Regions from separate parts of the Paraburkholderia edwinii genome, predicted to be linked through region 3. Evidence: predicted binding sites of a transcription regulator. Region 3 holds the regulator's gene; each other region holds the start of a gene.

Region 1 (6,207 bases), on a different replicon from region 3:
GCCTGGCGCCGAACCCTCACTTGGCGGAATGAGCCGGTCGAACGCGCTGGATCGTGGTGGGGCTTGTGCCGTAATGCTTCTTGAAGGTTCTGCTAAAGTGGGCCGCGCTGACGAAACCGCACTGCCATGCAATGTCGCTGATGCGAACCCGATCGTCGCTATTCGTCAAGAGCTTGTTGGCTCTGGCAAGCCGCTGCTGCAACAGGTAGCGCATCACGGACGATCCGTCGCGCTCAAAGAGCTTGGTCAGATAGCGCCTTGAAACGCCCATTGCGGCGGCAACGAAGTCGATATCGATCTGTTCGTTCGCCACATTGCGTTCGATGAAACGCTTGGCCTGCTTGAGCAGGGCGTCCGAACTCGTGACGCGTTTGGGCGCGGTCAGGTCGTCGGTGACGATTTCCATCAGGTCGGTCAGATGCTCCGCAACGAGCCTTGCACCGTACGAACTGCACTGCTCGCCATAGGCCGCCGCGCCCGCAATCAGCGACTTGAGCAATGCAACGTCCGGCGACGTGGCATCCGCCACGAACATCTCGCGGCTCGACAAAACCTTTCCTCTTGTTTCGAGCGAAGCTTTCGATACGCGCAGGATCATGCCGCGCGAGTCGTCGCGCGCCGTCTGCGTGTATTTGATGCTGCCGTCGAACAGCAGCAACGAGCCTTCGCCAAGCTCGACCTGGTCGCCGTCCTGTTCGATCTCGATGGTGCCGCTTTCGATCAGGAACAGCAGCAGTGTGTTCTTGCGCCAGTCGTCGAGGCCCGGGCCCGGTGTCCATGTCCATTGCTGACCGGACAGTTCCGCGGCCTCGAAGCGAAGATCGCCCATATACCACGACGCGGTCAGAAGCTCGCGTGTGACGCCTGTTTCGAACTCACACTCCATGCTCCAGTTTCTTCTGACGAGATCGCACCACTCGCCCTTGGTCTTGGCTGACTTATCCTGGGTTGCCTGTTTGACGAAATGCATCATGCTACGTACCTGACAACTCAACTAAAACTGCGTTGCATCACCGCCGCATCGAGGCCTTCATGCGGCGCTTCACTTGCCGAGACGCGATGCAAGAGTCGTGTGACGGCATCGCGGCAGGCGGCCTCGTTCTGTAATTTAGACAACGCGGTCAAACAATCCGAAACCGCTTCATTGCTTAACTGTGCGACCAGTACGCTGTCCATCAGAAGACGTTGCGCAAGCCGCACCGCCGCCGACCGGCATGCGGGGTCGTCTTCCATATCTCCAAGTGACTTAAGGCAATTGACGACATGTTTGGCGCTAAGACGGTTGCAAATCGACGCGTCCGTCGCAAGACGCCGCGACAATTGTCCAACTGCTGTGCGGCATGTTTTCTCGGTATGCAATTTTGCCAACGAATGCAAGCACACAGCGACATGCCGTCCATTCAGGTTGTGTCGCAACGGACCGTCTTCGACGACGCGCTTTGCAAGTCGAACCACTGCGCGCTGACACGCGGAGTCTAAAGCCCATTCGCCTAAAGCGCTAAGACAATTTGCGAGACGTACGCCATTCAGCTGTCTTACTACTGTTTCGTCCGTAACAATGCGGGTTGCCAATCGTCTTCCTGCAAAGAAACACGCTTCATTGCCGTGCCATTTACCAAGCGCATACAAAGCGTTTGCAATTGCAAGTCCGTTCATGCGCGACAGTAATCTGTCGTTCGTCACGATCTGTCTGGCGAGATGTGCGCCGGCCTGAACGCATGTTTCATGGTCGTGCCACTTGCTAAGCGCGTTCAGGCAACTGCCGATCTCATGACCGTTCAGGTCGTTCCAGAGCAGCGCATCGGTCGTAATGCCTGCCGCCAGATGTATCCCCGCGGCGCGGCAGATCGGTTCCCTGTCCCACTTACATAGGGCATTCAGACATTCGATGACCTCACGCACACCAAGCGTCAGGCGCAGCGGCTCATCGTTGGCGAGCCGTATCGCGAGCCGCAAACCTGCGTGCTGGCAGGCTTCGTCTTTATGCCACTTGCCAAAAGCGATCAGGCAATCGGAGATCTCAGAACCACTCAATGCATCGCAAAGGCGGCTGTCTGTTTCGAGTCGCGCGGCCAGTCTCGCAGCGGCTCTTTGGAAAACCTCAGGTTCCCACTTCGCTAGCGCGCTTAAACATGAGGCGAACTCACGACTATTGAGCTTGCTGCGAAGCGCGCCGTCTGATGCCAAAGCTTCTGCAAAGCTTGCGGCAATCTTCTGATTGGCATCGTCGTGGTTACGTTCGTTTAACGAAGCCAGTAATAAATGGAAATTTGAATGGCCCTTTGCGTGCGCAGCGAAAATATCTGGATTGTTTACGAAAGATAATCTTTCGTTATCCAAATTCCTCGATCGAAGGAGACTTTCAGCCCCTTTCATATCTATTTCTCCCTTTAGGTCCATTGGGCGAAGCTATCTTGGGCCAATGGCTAGCGAGAAGTTTGACCGTGCGACGACTTTCTTTTGTCTTTACGGGCATGCGTGCGCTTTGCTTCTCAAGCATCGAGCGCCCTTGCCGTCAACGCAGGCTAAGGCGGTCAGCAATGCATAAGCGCTTCCGCCGACGTCAATGTTGTCAAAGATCAGACTACCCTTCTACGGAGTTCCGCATGTCGCTTTCCATATTTAGCAATATTCCCTCGCTGGTCGCACAAGAGAACCTGAACTCTTCGGGCAGCCTGCTTGACCAGTCGATCCAACGCCTGTCATCGGGTAAGCGTATCAACAGCGCGGCGGACGATCCGGCTGGCCTCGCAATTTCGACGACGCTGCAAACGCAGATCAACGGGCTGACTCAAGGCATCTCCAATGCAAACAGCGGCGTGTCGCTGGTGCAGACGGCCAGCACGGGTCTTCAGCAAATCGTGAATGCGCTGCAGACGATCCGTTCGCTGGCCAACGAAGCGCAGGGCGGTACGGAGACGCCGGAAAACCAGGCATCCTCGCAAGCGGAAGTGGCGCAGGAGATCGATGAAGTCAACCGTATTGCTTCGCAAACGACGTTCAACGGTTTGAATCTGCTGACCGGGCAACTGGGCGTTATCAATGTGCAGGTCGGCGCGGACGACGGCCAGACGGTCGCGGTCAATCTGAGCCAGAGCGTCTCGGCTGGATCGCTCGGTGGTGGCCTCGCGGAGTCGGGTGCGATTCTCGGGACGGTATCGAATCTCAACCTGAACGCCGACGGCACGGTCAATACCAGCGGCAGCCCGGGTGCGATCAGTTCGATCAACATCGTCGCGAACGGCAACGGCGGCTTCACGTTCACGGACCAGAACGGCAACTCGATCTCGACGGCAGCATCGGCCTCGCTGTTCACCACGACGACGACCAACGGCATTTCGTCGCTGTCGTTGAACAGCACCGGTGCACTGACGCCGACGAACGAGCTGACGTCGATCTCCGCTGCGGTTGCCGCAGGTTCGGGCGCCGCGAACGGCGCAGTGTTCGGCACGATTTCGGACATCGACATCGACCCGGCGACGGGTCTGGACGCGACGGCGAATACGGAGAATGCGATCACGTCGATCACGGTCGAATCGAACGGCAACGGCGGCGTGAAGTTCGTCGATCAGAACAACAACCCGGTTCCGGCATCCGCAACGGCGGGCCTTTTCAACCTGACGACGACTGCCGGCGGCGGTGTGAGCGCCATCTCGTTTGCCGGCACCGCGCCGACCAGCACGATCGGATCGACTGCAGTGGGCACGCAGCCGCAAAACAGCACGCTCGCGTCCGTCAACACGTTGAACACGCCGACGACGGTAGCCGATATCAACATCAGCTCCACGCTAGGCGCGAACAATGCGGTGCTGTCGATCGACAACGCGCTGGCCACCATCAACAACCTCCAGGCATCACTCGGGGCAGCGCAGACTCGCTTGACCGGGATCTCGCAATCGCAGCAGGACGAGTCGACCGACCTGTCAAGCGCGCAGTCGCAGATCACTGACGCCGACTTCGCGCAGGAAACGGCAAATCTGAGCAAGGCACAGGTGCTGCAGCAAGCCGGTATCTCGGTGCTCGCGCAAGCGAACTCGCAGCCGCAGCAAGTGCTGAAGCTTCTGCAATAAGCGTCGCGCCTCCAGCAGAACGACGAACTGGAGAAAGCGGCTTTTAGTGAGTAGCACGCAGTAACGTGCGCGGGTGAGCCGGCAATCGATGCAGTCAGGCTCATCCGCGAAACGTGGACAGCATAAGCAGTACGACGTCCTAAACCCCGAATGCGGGAGTGAGCGGCCTGACGCGCCGCATGGAGCTTTTCAAATGTCGACTACACCCGTTTCCTCGGCGGCGGCCGCCGCGGCCGCCAAGGCGGCTTCCGCGGTTCAGCAGGCCGCCCAATCGCTGATATCCGAATCGACCGGCAGTACACTCGATGTGAACTCGCTCGTGTCGGCGCTTGTGCAAGATAGAGTCGCGGGTCAGAACTCTGAGTTGACCACGCAGGCAGGGATAGACAAAAGCGATATCGCCGGGCTCGCCTCGCTGTCCGGTGCGCTGGGCAGCCTCCAGGCGGCATTGAGCCCGTTCCTGAGCGGCGATGCGCTTGCATCGTTCTCCGCGACGTTAAGCGGCGATGGCATTACGGCGAAAGCCGGCCAGGGCGCAGTGGCGCAGACCTTTCCGCTCGACGTGACGCAAGTTGCGCAGTCGCAAATTCTCACGTCGCAGCCATTCAACAGCACCGACGCTGCCGCGATGGGCACAGGCACAGTCAGTATTTCGCTGGGCAGCGGGTCGAGCGCGAAGTCGTTTCAGATCAGTGTCGACTCGTCGGACGACAGCCTGCAGGACATCGCCAACGCGATCAACACGGCATCGGACAACCCGGGCATCAAGGCAAGCATCATCCAGGGCGCGAACGGCCCGTCGCTGAGCCTGCAATCGACTGCAACGGGCGCGGCGAACACCATCAACGTCAGCGTGAACCAGTCGAGTCCCACCGCGCTTTCACAGCTCGATGTGACGTCGGGCACCAGCACGGACCCGGGCCCTCCCGTCGGCGCGTCGACGATTGCGACGGGCGGCAGCGTCTGGACACAAACGCAGGACGCGCAGGATGCGCGGCTGACTGTTGATGGCCAGCTCGTGACGAACGCGAACAACACGATTCCCGGTGCGATTCCGGGCGTGACGTTGACGCTCGATCCGAACAACCCGAAGACGATCGGTGCGCAGAACCTGACGGTCGCGCCCGACGAAAGCTCGGTTGAAGGCGACCTCTCTTCGTTCGTGTCGGCGTATAACGCCGTCATCGATCAGCTGAACTCGCTTGCGGCGCCGGGCACCGCAGGCGTGCAGGGCAGTGGCGGCCCGCTGCTCGGCGACCAGATGATCGACCAGCTGGGCGCGGCGCTCGGCGGCATCGTGGGCGACAAGGTATCGAGCGGCGGCTTGTCCAGCACGCTCGCCGAGCTTGGCATCAATTTCCAGGCCGATACAGGCGGTGAGCCGTTCGCGCAGCTCGAGATCGGTAACAACGAGTCCGGTCAGTCGCTCGACGATGTGGTGTCGAACGACCCGGCGCTTCTCAGCGCGCTCTTCAACGATACGAATGGCCTCGCGCAGCAGCTCGACTCGATGGTGGCGACGTATACGGATCCGGCTAAAGGTCTCATTACGAAGCGCACGACTGACCTGACCGACGATATTGCCAGCCTCGCGAAACAGCAGGACGTTCTCGACGACTTCGCGAAACAGCTGACATCGCAGTTCAACGACCAGTTCACCGCGCTAAACACGATCATGTCGCAGGCGCAATCGAACCAGAGGTTTCTGACGCAGCTGTTCGGCGGCAGCAATAGTAATGGCGCGCTGGCGCAGAACAGTACGTAAGCGCAGCGGCGGCTCACAAGATTGAGGGACGCGCCGCCGCTTTTTGCGGCGCTGTCTTTGCGGCGCGGTCTATTGCGGCGCGTCTATTGTGCGGCCCATGCCCACGTCGAAATCAGCCACTTCTCTTCGACCTTTTCGAGTGTCGCGGTAATCGTGCCGCGAATCCGCGCTGGCTTGCCATGCTGTTTGAAACGGTAGACGGCGGGCACCACGATATAAGCGTGGTCGTCGATCACTTCGATATCGCGCGCCTTGAGCAACTGCATCGAGAAATCGCTGATGCCGTTCTGCTCGGAGTCGGCCGCATACGCCTTCGCCCATGTGCCGATCGCCTGCTCGGGCGCGCCCGTGAACACGAACGGCGCGAGATCG
Region 2 (6,207 bases), on a different replicon from region 3:
AAGGAGATGACCAGCGTCCCCGAGCCCATTGCAGCCGAGTCCGCCTGAGAGAACGAACCCGACGTGATCGACTGCGACTGCGCGAACTGCGTCGTGTTGATCTGATAGGTGGCGCCCGATGCACCGCTAGCGGTCTTTGCCGTAATCCCGGCGCCGCTTAGCGTGGCCGTGGTCGATGAAAGTGCGTTGCCGCTCAGAAACGGCCCGATTGCCGCCTGCAGTCCGGACATGGCGGCCGACAGCGTCGCGAGGCTGCTGATCTGAGCCTCGTCCTCTCCAGCCTGCGCAGTAATCAATGCGGCCGGGCCTGCGGTTTTCGCTGTCGCCAGCGCGGATACGAGCGAGTTGACGTCCACCGTGCTGCCGGTCGAGGAGGAAATCAGCGATTGGGCGGCCTGCTGAACTGCGGTAGCGGCGTCTTGCGCGGCTTTTGCGGCTGCGGAGGTAACGGATGAGGTCGACATTAGGAAGCTCCATTCGGCCCGTCAGGCGGGTGATAGGTCATTGCGGATGCAGAACGCCTGGTGTTCGCCGGGAGCCGCGCGTGGGGGAGCCGCATGACATGACCACCGGCTCGCCCCGCGCACGTTACCTACCCGGAACTGCTTTGTCCTGCATACCATCTACAAACGATGGCGAGTAATCACTGCAACAGCTTCAGCACTTGTTGCGGCAATGCATTCGCTTGCGCGACGACCGAGATAGAAGCTTGAACCAGCACTTGCGTCTTGCTCAAATTAGCCGTTTCTTGCGCGAAGTCGGCGTCCATGTAACCCGACGCCGCCGTTGCGAGGTCGGTCGATTGGGCCTGCTGCGTTTGCGCAATCGCGGTGAAGCGATTTTGCACAGCGCCGAGCGACGCCTGCATGTTCGCGATCGTTGCGAGTGCGTTCTGGACGGAATTGATCGCGTTATTGGCACCTTCGGACGTGCTGACGTCGATCTGCGATACGGTGCTCGGCACATTCAGCTGGTTGATTTCCCCAAGCACGCTGCCCGCCGGTTGTACACCCGCCTGGGTCGAGCCGATGGTGCTGGCCGGCGCGTTGGCGAACGAAATCGTACCGCCGGCTGCCGTGTTAAAGAGACCCGCGGTCGCGCCCGAGCTCAGCTGGGTACCGTTCTGATCAACGTACTTGACGCCGCCCTTGCCATCCGATTCGACGCTGACGGTTGTAACGACGTTCGAAGCGCCCGCCGTTGCATTCAGGCCGGTCGAAGCGTCGAGGTCGATGCCCGAAATCTTGCCGAACACGGTATCTTCCGAAGCCGTTGCTGCGTTGGCGGTGATCGCGGCGTTGATGGAGGCGAGGTCGTTGGTAGGCAGGAGTGAATCCGACCCCAACGAGTTTAGCGACAGCGATGAAATGCCGTTGGTCGTCGTGACCGTAAAGAGTGCGGACGACGCTGTCGTCGAGATAGCGGCGTCGTTCTGGTCCTCGAACGTGAATCCACCGTTACCGTCCGAGATGATGTGGATTTCCGTTATCGCGCCTGCGCCGCTCGCTTCCGAGCCATTCGCGTTAAGGTTCAGGCCCGTCACTGTGCCAAGCGTGATGCCCGACTGAACGACGCCGCCGCCGAGCGATGCCGCAGATACCCCTTGGCTCAGATCGATCGCCACGGTTTGACCAACGTCCGCACCGACCTGCACTTGCAGGACACCGGCCGCGCCGTTTAGCAGGGTGAGACCGTTGTATTGCGTTGTCGAAGCAAGCCGGTTGATTTCCTGAGTTTGCTCCTCCACTTCCTTTTGCAGCGCTTGCTGGTTAGCCGGCGTCAACGTGCCTTGCAATGCCTCGTTTGCCAGCTGGTAGATGCGCTGCAAGCTGCTTGTCATGCTGCTCAACGCAGAGCCGATTGTCTGCACCAGTGTCACGCCGTTATTGGCATTCTGAATACCCTGGTTCAGGCCATTTTCCTGCGTCGTCATGGTCGTGACGACGGCCAGGCCAGCCGCATCGTCTGCCGCGCTGTTGATGCGCTTACCCGACGACAGGCGCTGAATTGCTGTGTTCAGGCTGCTGTTATTGGCGTTCAGGTTCTGCTGGGCGATAAGCGAGGGAATATTGGTGTTGATATCCATACGGTCCTCCTTGAAAAGGTAGCGTGGTGCACGACAAGGTTGAGATTAGAGGAGGCGCACATTGATCGATAGTTGCTTGCCTCAAAAGGCGTTGACGGCAGAAGGAATAGCATTTTTAGCGGCTTAAGCCTTAAAGGCTCGAACGGACAAGAAAATGTCCAGAGCGGTCAAACGTCGACTAAAGCATTGAATCAAGATGCTTGGCCATGAACATCGGGAAGTGCTTGAATAAGTAATAGCCGAACTATTTAGCTATAGGGATCCAAAAGGCTACCTGGTTCCTTTTAGGCGTCAAACACCCGGTTTGCTTATTTAGGAACCCGACGGTCCAAACGTACACAGTAACTGTGGTGATTCTCAAGTGAACAACACGTCTATACTGTCAGCCATGAGAGTGGCTGAATACCTTGGCGGACGGGATGCGTCGGTCGTTGAGCTTGGCAGCGGTGAGATAACCGCCTTTCTGGTTTCGCTAAGTCACGAATATAAGGACGCTAGATGCGAAAGCGCCGCGAGAAGCCTGGCAAGCAGGCTGACGATCGACGAGGCGATTTGCTTGCGGATGAATGCCGACGAATTCGCGGCATGTTTGAGCGCGCTTTCTGCGTGGTATAGGGAAGATATATTCCGCGAAGCCGGCTTGGCTCTCACGAAACGATTGGCTACGGACGACTCGCTTTTCTGGTCAATCAACAGCCAGCAGTTGGCCTCGTGTCTCGATGCGTTGAATAAATGGGACAAGGAACCGGTGTGCCGTGCTGCGGCCGTGCGACTGGCAACCAGAATCTTCGTCGATAAGGTTCTCGCCAATGCGCTCCACAGACATGAGATCGCTGGTGTCCTGAACGCGCTGAGCAAATGGCCCGATGAAGAGGTGTGCCGGGGCGCGAGCGTACAGCTTGCCGAGCGGATTGTCGGCGATCAACTGTTGCTGGCGCGGATGAATGCGCAAGAGGTTGCGAGTTGTCTGTACGCGCTGGGAAAGTGGAGCAACGACCGAACCTGCGAGGAGGCGGCGCGACGGTTTGCACGACGCCTCTCAACGGATGAGTCGCTAATACGGCAATTGAACGGCGTGCGTCTTACGCATTGTCTAAGCGGGTTGGGAACGTGGAGCGACGATGAAGCCTGTCATGCGGCCGGCCAAAGACTGGCCAGGCGGCTGACGGAGGACGGTCCCTTACGACATCATCTGAATGGCAGGCATGTGGCGGTCTGCCTGGATGCGTTAGCGAAGTGGTGTTCGGACGAGGTTTGTTCCAGCGCCGCCACTCGATTGTCGAGGCGCATCGCGTCGGACGCGTCTATATGTCATCGCTTAAGCGTGAAGCATGTCGTTAACTGCCTTGGCGCTCTTTCCAGGTTGCACGATTCGACAGCGACCGCGGCGGCGGCAATCAGGCTTTCGCAGCGCATTGTGGATGACATTTCGTTGGTGGAGCAAATGAACGGTGAAGCTATCACCGCGTGCCTGATCGCTCTGACGAGATGGTATTCCCAAGCCGCATGCCATGAAGCAGCCGTACAGATAGCAAAGCGTCTCGTTAAAGACGACGCGCTGCTTGTCGACTTCCATGAGCAGCAGCTAGTCCAATGTCTCCAAGCTTTGTCGCGCTGGGAGCATGGCAGCACTTTCGATGAGGCAAGCAGAATTCTTCAGCTGCGAATGCCAGATCGAGCTACTGCGGATGTGCAATAGCGGAGAGATACACCCCATCCGCTCACCTCGGGACGAACCAGGCAAGAAGCGGCGAAATTGAGAAAATGATGAACTTTGTTGCGCGTGCTCTCGAAAAGGAAACACCGAAGTTCGAGGATGAATGGTGTCGACTTGTGCAAAAAAACTGGAGCATGCAGTGCGCGTTTGACACGGGAGTCGAGCGTCAGCTCCTCACGGCGTCGTGGTTTATGGGGGACGTCCGATTCGAGGTTGCCGATCTGTCAGGCCAGCAGTGGATCTGGAAACCGGGGCCGGGCCTCGATAGCTGGAGAAGGAACACTGTCGTCGTATTCCTGACCGAGAGCGGCTCGACCGAGATCGAGCAAAACGGAAAGTCTGTACGGCTGAAATCAAACTCGTGTCTTCTTCTTGACGGCAGTGTCAAATATGCACAGGCATCAGGTCCGGATTCGCGCGGACTATTGCTTCGAGTGCCGAAAGCTTCGCTCGAAACAAGGGGAAAGATATCCTTGGGCCGTGATTTGCTCCTGGTCAACAATGCGTCGCCGGACGTGCTGATGCTGCAGTCAATGCTGACGGGCGCGGCAGCCTATGGCGAGGCGAGCAGCGTGTACACCAGATGGCGGGTCGCCGAACTTCTGACTCATTTGATGGGGGAAATTGCCGACGAGCTTGCAGCGCCCAACGGTCGGACGCGTCCTGAAATGATGCTAAGAAAGGTCAAACGTTTTATTGAGCGGAACGTCGGAAATGAAAACATTGACCTCGACTTCGTAGCGGGCGCCATGGGAGTGTCAAAACGGCATTTATCGAGAATTTTTGCGCAGGAGGGGACTTCTGTGATGCGCTACCTTTTGCAGCAACGGCTTGCGAAAGCGGAGAAGATCCTTGCGCACAGCGATGAAAGTGTTCGCATTAGTGATGTCGCGTGGCACTGCGGTTTTGTCAGTGCGGCGCATTTCAGCCGCGCGTTCAAGAGGCAATATGGCGTGAGTCCAACCACGCTCCAGTGCGCCGAACAGGAGGCAGTCAAATAAAGTGGGACCTGAGGGCTGTTCCCGCGCATAGGCCGTCGAGGGTAGCCGGCACTTTCCCGAGCATCGGCGTTCGGTCCATGTTGTTGTGCGGGAATCCGATCGGCAGCGCGCCTCACGCTTGAGAGCAGTAATCTCCAGAAATGTCGGCGAAAGGTTATATGATGGTCATCATATTAACCGGGAAAAAATTTTAGAATCGGCTGCGCACCGTGACAGTATCGTAGTCTGCGAGGTCGGCCGCGTCGGAGTGCGCATGACTTTCAGGGCGCGAATCGAATTGCGCCTGGGCCGCCAGTATCGACGGAAGTTGTCGCACGGCCCATTGAGCGAGAACATCGAGCGGCTCCGACATGCTTTTGCCAATAGCCGAGACGGAGTACTCGACGCCTGGCGGAGCCGTTTCGACAATACGTCGCGAGACCATGCCATTGCGTTCCAGGCGACGTAGGCTTTGAGTGAGCGCCTTCTGAGTGATACCGGGTACCCGCCGCCTGAGTTCATTGAAGCGGTGCGGTTGATCGCGAAGCGCGAGAAAGACTGTGAAAGTCCACTTATCAGCCAGTTGATCTAGAAGAACGCGACAGGCGTCCACTTCGGAAGAAATAACTTGCTCGAGCATACTGCAGTTCCGTTAAGGATACTTAGGAGTCGCGCTAATCTTTTTAGATAACGCACCAGACTGTACTATAGCGTTCACCGTGAATGTACGTCGCGATACAGCACATTTTCTACGCCTTAAAACGTTCGGCAGACATTTAAACGGTTGCGAGACTTTAGAGAATGATTTAGTGAAGCATATTGGATGGCTCGCTTTGCAGCGTCGTTATTTCATTTAAAGGTAACGGACTACTAAGAGGCTGTTGAGAAACCGCTTGCCGCATGAGCGCCGCTTAAAAGTCCGGATGCAGATTCCGGACCACGCTGACTGATTCAAGCGACGCCGTCGTTCGGAGGTTTAAGTTTTCAGATTGAGTCGGTCGTGACACAGCATTCCTCCCATGGTCGCTTGGGTGGTTGAACGGGCGAAGGTGCTCCTGGAAGCGGCCAACGCCGAAGCAACGGCGCCTACGGCCACGAGAACATCCCGGCGAGTCACAGTCATCGGTCTTCCTTCAGCGGAAAATGCAATTGTCCCGTTGAGGGTTGGGTCGGCGCGGTCCATCGACAATTCATATGGTGTATATGCACTAATATGAGTAAGCCAAACGGGATCCTGTATCCGAGGCCGCTTCTGGCGGGCGCCCCGTCCGTCCCGTTTGCGCAAATTGATAGACTACCTAACGTTGGTTAGGGTGCATGATAAGAGCGATAGCCCCACTCGTCAAGAATCTTCGTGTGCTCGATGCGCGCGGATCCTGGGGGTTGTTGAAGACCACGGCCTGGATGATGCCACCGTGCTGCCT
Region 3 (6,207 bases):
GCAGCGCGTAGCGACGTCGTCCGGACTGCCGGGGCACGTGACCGCCGCCGTCACCGACGCGATCAACGCGCGCATGTCGCAGATCGTCAACGAAACGGTGATGAACGAGCTCGCCTCGCTGCGCGGAATGATGGAAGAGCACTTCGCCGGCCTGCTGTGGGCTGACGGCCAGCGCCGCAACCCGGTGCAGTCGGCGCTCACGCGGCACCTGTTCGCGGCCGGCTTCTCCGCGCAGCTCGTGCGGATGATGATCGACAACCTGCCCGAAGTCGAAAACTTCGACGCGGGCATGGAGTGGGTGAAGTCGGTGCTCGAGTCGAACCTGCCGGTGATGGAAAACGAAGACGCGCTGATGGAGCGCGGCGGCGTGTTCGCGCTGATGGGCCCGACGGGCGTCGGCAAGACCACGACGACCGCCAAGCTCGCCGCGCGTTGCGTGATGCGCTACGGCGCAAGCAAGGTCGCGCTGCTGACCACCGATAGCTACCGGATCGGCGGCCACGAACAGCTGCGCATCTTCGGCAAGATTCTCGGCGTGTCGGTGCATGCGGTGAAGGATGGCGCCGACCTGCAGCTCGCGCTGTCCGAGCTGCGCAACAAGCACATCGTGCTGATCGACACGATCGGCATGAGCCAGCGCGACCGCCTCGTGTCGGACCAGATCGCGATGTTGAGCCGCGCGGGCCAGCCGGTGCAGCGTCTGCTGCTGCTGAACGCAACCTGCCACGGCGACACGCTCAACGAAGTCGTGCAGGCCTATCAGAGCGCGCCGGACAAACAGCCGCTCGCCGGCTGCATTCTGACCAAGCTCGACGAAGCAACGAATCTCGGCAGCACGCTCGACGCGGTGCTGCGTTATCGACTGCCCGTCCACTACGTTTCGACCGGCCAGAAGGTGCCGGAAAACCTCTACGTCGCGACCAAGAAATTCCTCGTTCGCAGCGCGTTCTGCATCCCGCGCGACCATTCGCCGTTCGTCCCGCAGGAAGACGACGTCCCGGGTCTGCTCTCCGCGCTGTCCGCACGCTCGACTGCCGAGCAGCATGAGGTCCGGTTTGGCTAAGTTCGTGTCCGATCAGGCAGAAGGACTGCGGCGCCTGCTCGCACGCCACGGTTCGCGCGCGATCGCCGTGACCGGCGGCACGGCCGGCGTCGGCTGTTCGACGACGGTCGTGAATCTCGCGGCGGCGCTCGCGGCGCAGGGCAAGGATGTGCTCGTCGTCGACGAGCACGCGGGCCAACCGCACGCGATCGTCGCGCGGCCCGACGGCGCGGCGGCTGAACGCTTCGTCGCGTTTACGCGCGGCGAGATGTCGCTCGATGCGGCAACCGATCGCCACAGCGCGGGCTTTGCCGTGCTGGCCGCCCCGCGCAGCCATCGCGACATGTGCAAGCCCTCGCAACTGGCCGCGGTGTTCGACAGCACGGCCGACGTCGTGCTGATCGACGTGCAGTTCGAGCGCGACGGCATGCTGTCGGACCTCGCGCTGCAGGCGCACGACCTGATGATGGTCACGCGCGTCGCCGCGCAGGCGATCACCGATACGTACGCGTGCATGAAGCGCCTGCACTACGCGTACGCGATCGCGCAATTCCGCGTGCTCGTGAATCACGTGCACAGCGTCGCCGATGCGCAGCTCGCGCTCGACAACCTCGCGGCTGTCGCGGGGCGTTATCTGACCGTGTCGCTCGAAGGCGCCGGCTGCGTCGCGGCCGACCCGCTGATGACGCGCTCTGCGGAACTGTCGCGCTGCATCGTCGAAGCCTTCCCTTCGACACCTGCCGCGCGCGACTTCCGGCACCTTGCCGCGGAACTGCAGTACTGGCCGATGCGGCCAGCGATGTCATCGCGCGCGCCGTGGTCGGCGAGCGCGGCAGTCACGACGGCGTCACACGCCGAACAACCGTCCGCACAACACGCCTGACAGGCAGCGGACAAGGGGAGCTCGATGTACAACGCTCAAGGAAAGATTTCTCAGGCCGACGTTCTGACGAAATACACGCCGCTGGTCCGGCGGCTCGGTCTGCAGCTGGTGGCAAAGATGCCGGCGAGCGTGGACCTCGACGATCTGATTCAGGCCGGCATGATCGGCCTGCTCGACGCCGCAAGCCGCTACAAGGAAGATCAGGGCGCGCAGTTCGAAACCTATGCGAGCCAGCGCATTCGTGGCGCGATGCTCGACGAGCTGCGCAGCAACGACTGGCTGCCGCGCAGCGTGCGGCGCACGTCGCGCGAACTCGAGATGGCGGTGCACCAGGTCGAGCAGCAGCTCGGCCGTGCCGCGAGCGAAGCCGAAATCGCGCTGCACCTGAAGATGCCGCTCGACGAATATCAGGCGATGCTGCAGGACCTGCATGGCAGCCAGCTCATCTACTACGAAGACTTCGACCGCTCCGCCGACGACGAACCGTTCCTCGACCGCTATTGCGTCGATCACTCGGACCCGCTGTCGGCGCTGCTCGACGAGAGCCTGCGCGGCGCGCTGATCGAAGCGATCGAGCGGCTGCCGGAGCGCGAAAAGCTGCTGATGTCGCTGTACTACGAGCGCGGCATGAACCTGCGCGAGATCGGCGCCGTGATCGAAGTGAGCGAGTCGCGCGTGTGCCAGCTGCATAGCCAGGCGGTCGCGCGGCTGCGCGCGCGCTTGCGCGAAATGGCGTGGGCGGCTGAGGAGAGCTGAAAAGGGGAGTCCCGTCTGGCAAGGGTTTGCCGGGAATTTATACCCTACGATGAGATCGTGGGGTATAAATTTTTCGCGGGTTTATCGCTCTTGAAGAAGGCGCAGCAGGCGCGGCCACGATTGCGACGGTGACCGCGCCGCAGGTCGTTTACAGCCCCGAATACATCGGTACTTTGCCGTCCGGGCCGTAAAACGACGATGCTTTCTCAGGGGTGCCGCGCAGCACCGCCAGAATGCGGCGGTTGTAGTCCATGCGCGTGCGGATCATCAGGCCGTTGTTGAAGTTGAGCCTGCGGGCGCGTTCCGCCGATTTCTGCAGCAGGCTCCACTGTTCGTTCAGGCGCGCATCCTTGGCCGCGGCGAGATCCATGCCGCGCTTGCCGGCCGGCAGGCCGCGCTCGCGCAGATGTCCTTCGCGCGTGCGCTCGAGCATCGCGAGCTTGTCGGCCATCGAGGATTTCTGCTCGACGATCGGCTTCAGGATTTCGCCCGGGTACGCGGTGGTCAGCGCTTTCTGTTCGACGGCGAGCAAGGAGGCAAAAGCTTCGACCGTCGCGTATTCGTCGATGATGGTGTCAAGCAGGGCGTCTTTCATCTCTCACTCAAACGTTAATCCGCCCGCTGACGCAGGCGACGCAGGTTTCTACATGCGTCCGCCAGTGAGCGCGCCCTGAGAAGAACGTTCGGACGCTCAGCTGTCGGACGACGGCCGGTTGCCTTGCAGCAGGCTGCGTGCGGTTTCGAGCACGCCATCGGCAATCTTCGACGCATCGATCTTCAGCGAGCCATCGCGGATCGCCTGCTTGATCGACTCGACATGCCCGGTATCGATATCGTGCGAGCCTGACACCGCGAGGCTCTGCAGATGGCCCGCGAGCGCCGACAGGCTGACGTCAGCGGCCGCGCCGCCGCCGCTCGAGACCGGCGTACGCGCCGTGTTCGCGCCGGCAGCAGCGGGTTCGCCCTGCTGGCTGCGCTGCACGCCGTTGTTAAGCGGCGTCAGATTCGGGTTGGTGCTGGAATCGACTTTCACGATGGGCTTCCTGAACGATTTGACTGTGATATCGGCAGTCGCCGGCCGAAACTTTAGCGCAATCAAAGCCCGCCGTTTCCCGGTCTTCCGTCACCTTTTCCGTATCTGAAACCCGTTCGCGTCGCGCGGTAACCGCCCGCACGGCCATCTACATCTGGATCTCGACGGTCGAACCGTCCTTCACCACGCCGGTCACGATCTGGCCGTTCGTGGTCTTGACCCGCACCTGCTGGCCCGGCGTCGCGTTGTTCATCGCGCTGCCTTCCGCCGAAATCGAGAATCCCTCGCCCGCCGCGACAACGCGCACCGTTTGCCCGGCTGTGATCGACGACGTGCCGCGGATCGTGTCCTGACGCAGCGGCAGCCCGGCGCCGATGCGCACGAGCGCGACCGCGCCGACCGCCTGCGACGGATCGGTGATCACCGTTTGCGGCAAGGTCGCCAGATCGCCTTCGTGGGCGACGAGATCGGCGGCGGTCAACGTCTCGCCCGGCGCGATCTGCCGCGAGGCCGTGTAGTAGGTCGCCTGCAGCGAGATGCGCGCCTGCAGATAGAGCGTCCACGGGCGCGCGCCCGCGCAACGCACGCCGACCGATGTGCGTCCCCACAAGCGCGCACCGACCGGCATGAACGGCTCGAGCGACGTGCAGGCCGCGAGGCCGCGCGGGAAGGCGGGAGCGACGGTAATCGTGATCTTGCCGGGCAGTCCGGCCGTTTGCTGCTGCAGGAACGTGAACGCGGTGGCGCGGATCGTTTCGCCGTCCTGCTGGCCGGCCGGCACCGGGGCTGCGTTGGGCGTGCTCGCGGCAAGCGCGTTGGCGCCGCCGGCGTTGATCGTGGCGACGGCCGGAACGGTGCCGCCGGCCACGCCGGCGCGCGGGGTGTAACGCACGGGTTGCAATTGGGCGGCTTGTGCGGCTTGTGCGGACTGGGCGAGACGCTGGGGCGCCGGTGCAGTGGCTTGCGCGGTCATCGCCGGCGCCGTCGATTGCGCAGCCGTCCGCGCCGATGCCGCCGCTTGTGCCGCTTGTGCCGCTGCCGTCGCGGTGACCTGCCGCATGGCTTGCGCGTTCGAGCCGGCTTGTCCTGCCGACGCGGGCTGCGACTGTGCGGCCTGCGCCGCCCATTGCTGGGCGGCCTTGATCTGCGCCGCGTTCGCTTGCGCGACAGTTATCGGCGCACCCGTCGCGACATTCATCGGCTGTGCATTCGTCGCCTGCGTCCTGACCGCCGCGGTGCCGCCGGGGCCGCCGAGCTGCGGCGGCTCGCCGCGCGCCGAAAGCGGGTCGATCTGAACCGGCGCCGATGCATCGGCCGCATCGGCCGCGCGAATATCGGAAGCGGGCACGCTGTAGCGCGCTTGCGCATTGCTGACGACCACCGGCGCCACGCCTTGCGCCGGCTGCTGCACGGTCACGGGTTGCAGCGTCACCGGCACACCGGGCAGCGCGCCGGCGGTCATGACACGGCCGCTCGTCACGGTGCCGCTGGTTGCGTTCGCGGCATAGGCGCCGGCCGCCGTGTGCGCGCCCGGCTCGCCGGTTCCGGGAATCACGATCTCGCCGTTCTCCGCGTTGGCGGCGCGCTGTGCGGCCCGTGTCGGACGCAGCGCGGCAAGCGCTGCCGAAGTCGGCTGCGTGGGACGACCGGCCGTGCCCATGCGCGCGACGAGCGCTTGCGCATCGGCGGGATTCTTTTCGCCGGGGCCGGGGATCACGATCGGGCCGCCGTTGGCCTGCGCGTAGGCAAGCGCCGGCATCGCGCCGGCTGCGATCAATGCGACCGGCAAACTCGCGCCCGGCAACGCCACGCCGAGCAACGCCGCAACCGACGACACACGCATGGCGCGCCATACATGCGATGCGTGCAAGCGCAGCCGCGCCGCGCTGTGCAGCCGCGCGGCGCGAGACACGCCGGGCAGGGCAGCAGAAGCGGGCAGGGCCATGGCAACTCTCCAGAATCAGGGACGAACGCGCGAGCCGCGACGGCCCGCAGGTACTGAACGGTACAGGACGCATTCTAGGGAGCGGCCTCCCAGCGCAAACGTTGAATAGAGGGGGCCTTCCCCGGCTATTCGTTCAATTGGCCCTTGCATCGCGCCCCTAAGATGCAGTCCATGCGAAAAAGCCTTTGCGGATTGCTTTCACCGTTGCCGGACACGTGCCGCGGCAAGGATGCGCAAGGGCGGCAGGCGAATATGGCTGCGGACCGTTCATACGGAGAGATGCCCGATGCTTGACAGGCTCGATAACGATTTTGCGTTCAACAAGGAAGCGCTCGACGTGCGCGCGTACCGGCAGGAAGTGCTGTCGTCGAACATTGCGAACGCCGATACGCCGAACTACAAGGCGCGCGACATCAACTTCTCGTCGTCGCTCGCGGGCGCGTTGCGCAAAGCCGGCGGCGATTCGGGCGCGGGTTCGGGCGCCTCGCGGCTCCAGATGGCGCAACCGGCCGGCGTGACGAGCGGCATGACGCTCGCGACGACCGAGC

What was found. Region 3 encodes FliA, which starts transcription of late flagellar genes. Its sites were predicted from a motif close to CTAAAGTTTNNNNNNNNNNNGCCGNTA; they were not measured.
Region 1: the regulator FliA is predicted to act here: its motif matches at 2,492-2,518, upstream of KZJ38_RS27680 (flagellin N-terminal helical domain-containing protein).
Region 2: the regulator FliA is predicted to act here: its motif matches at 2,179-2,205, upstream of KZJ38_RS34915 (flagellin N-terminal helical domain-containing protein).

Annotation. Positions count from the first base shown of each region.
Region 1 covers NZ_CP080096.1:1,324,635-1,330,841, forward strand. Annotated here, with positions in the region: gene KZJ38_RS27665 (vWA domain-containing protein) at 1-32, shown strand, start outside; gene KZJ38_RS27670 (helix-turn-helix domain-containing protein) at 17-973, opposite strand; gene KZJ38_RS27675 (hypothetical protein) at 991-2,376, opposite strand; gene KZJ38_RS27680 (flagellin N-terminal helical domain-containing protein) at 2,607-4,070, shown strand; gene fliD (flagellar filament capping protein FliD) at 4,264-5,835, shown strand; gene KZJ38_RS27690 (DUF4440 domain-containing protein) at 5,919-6,207, opposite strand, start outside.
Region 2 covers NZ_CP080096.1:3,036,657-3,042,863, reverse strand. Annotated here, with positions in the region: gene fliD (flagellar filament capping protein FliD) at 1-464, opposite strand, end outside; gene KZJ38_RS34915 (flagellin N-terminal helical domain-containing protein) at 644-2,086, opposite strand; gene KZJ38_RS34910 (hypothetical protein) at 2,448-3,785, shown strand; gene KZJ38_RS34905 (helix-turn-helix domain-containing protein) at 3,851-4,804, shown strand; gene KZJ38_RS34900 (winged helix-turn-helix transcriptional regulator) at 4,995-5,423, opposite strand.
Region 3 covers NZ_CP080095.1:492,507-498,713, forward strand. Annotated here, with positions in the region: gene flhF (flagellar biosynthesis GTPase FlhF) at 1-1,063, shown strand, start outside; gene KZJ38_RS02080 (MinD/ParA family ATP-binding protein) at 1,056-1,925, shown strand; gene KZJ38_RS02085 (RNA polymerase sigma factor FliA) at 1,950-2,681, shown strand; gene KZJ38_RS02090 (flagella synthesis protein FlgN) at 2,830-3,276, opposite strand; gene flgM (flagellar biosynthesis anti-sigma factor FlgM) at 3,373-3,714, opposite strand; gene flgA (flagellar basal body P-ring formation chaperone FlgA) at 3,863-5,374, opposite strand; gene flgB (flagellar basal body rod protein FlgB) at 5,946-6,207, shown strand, end outside.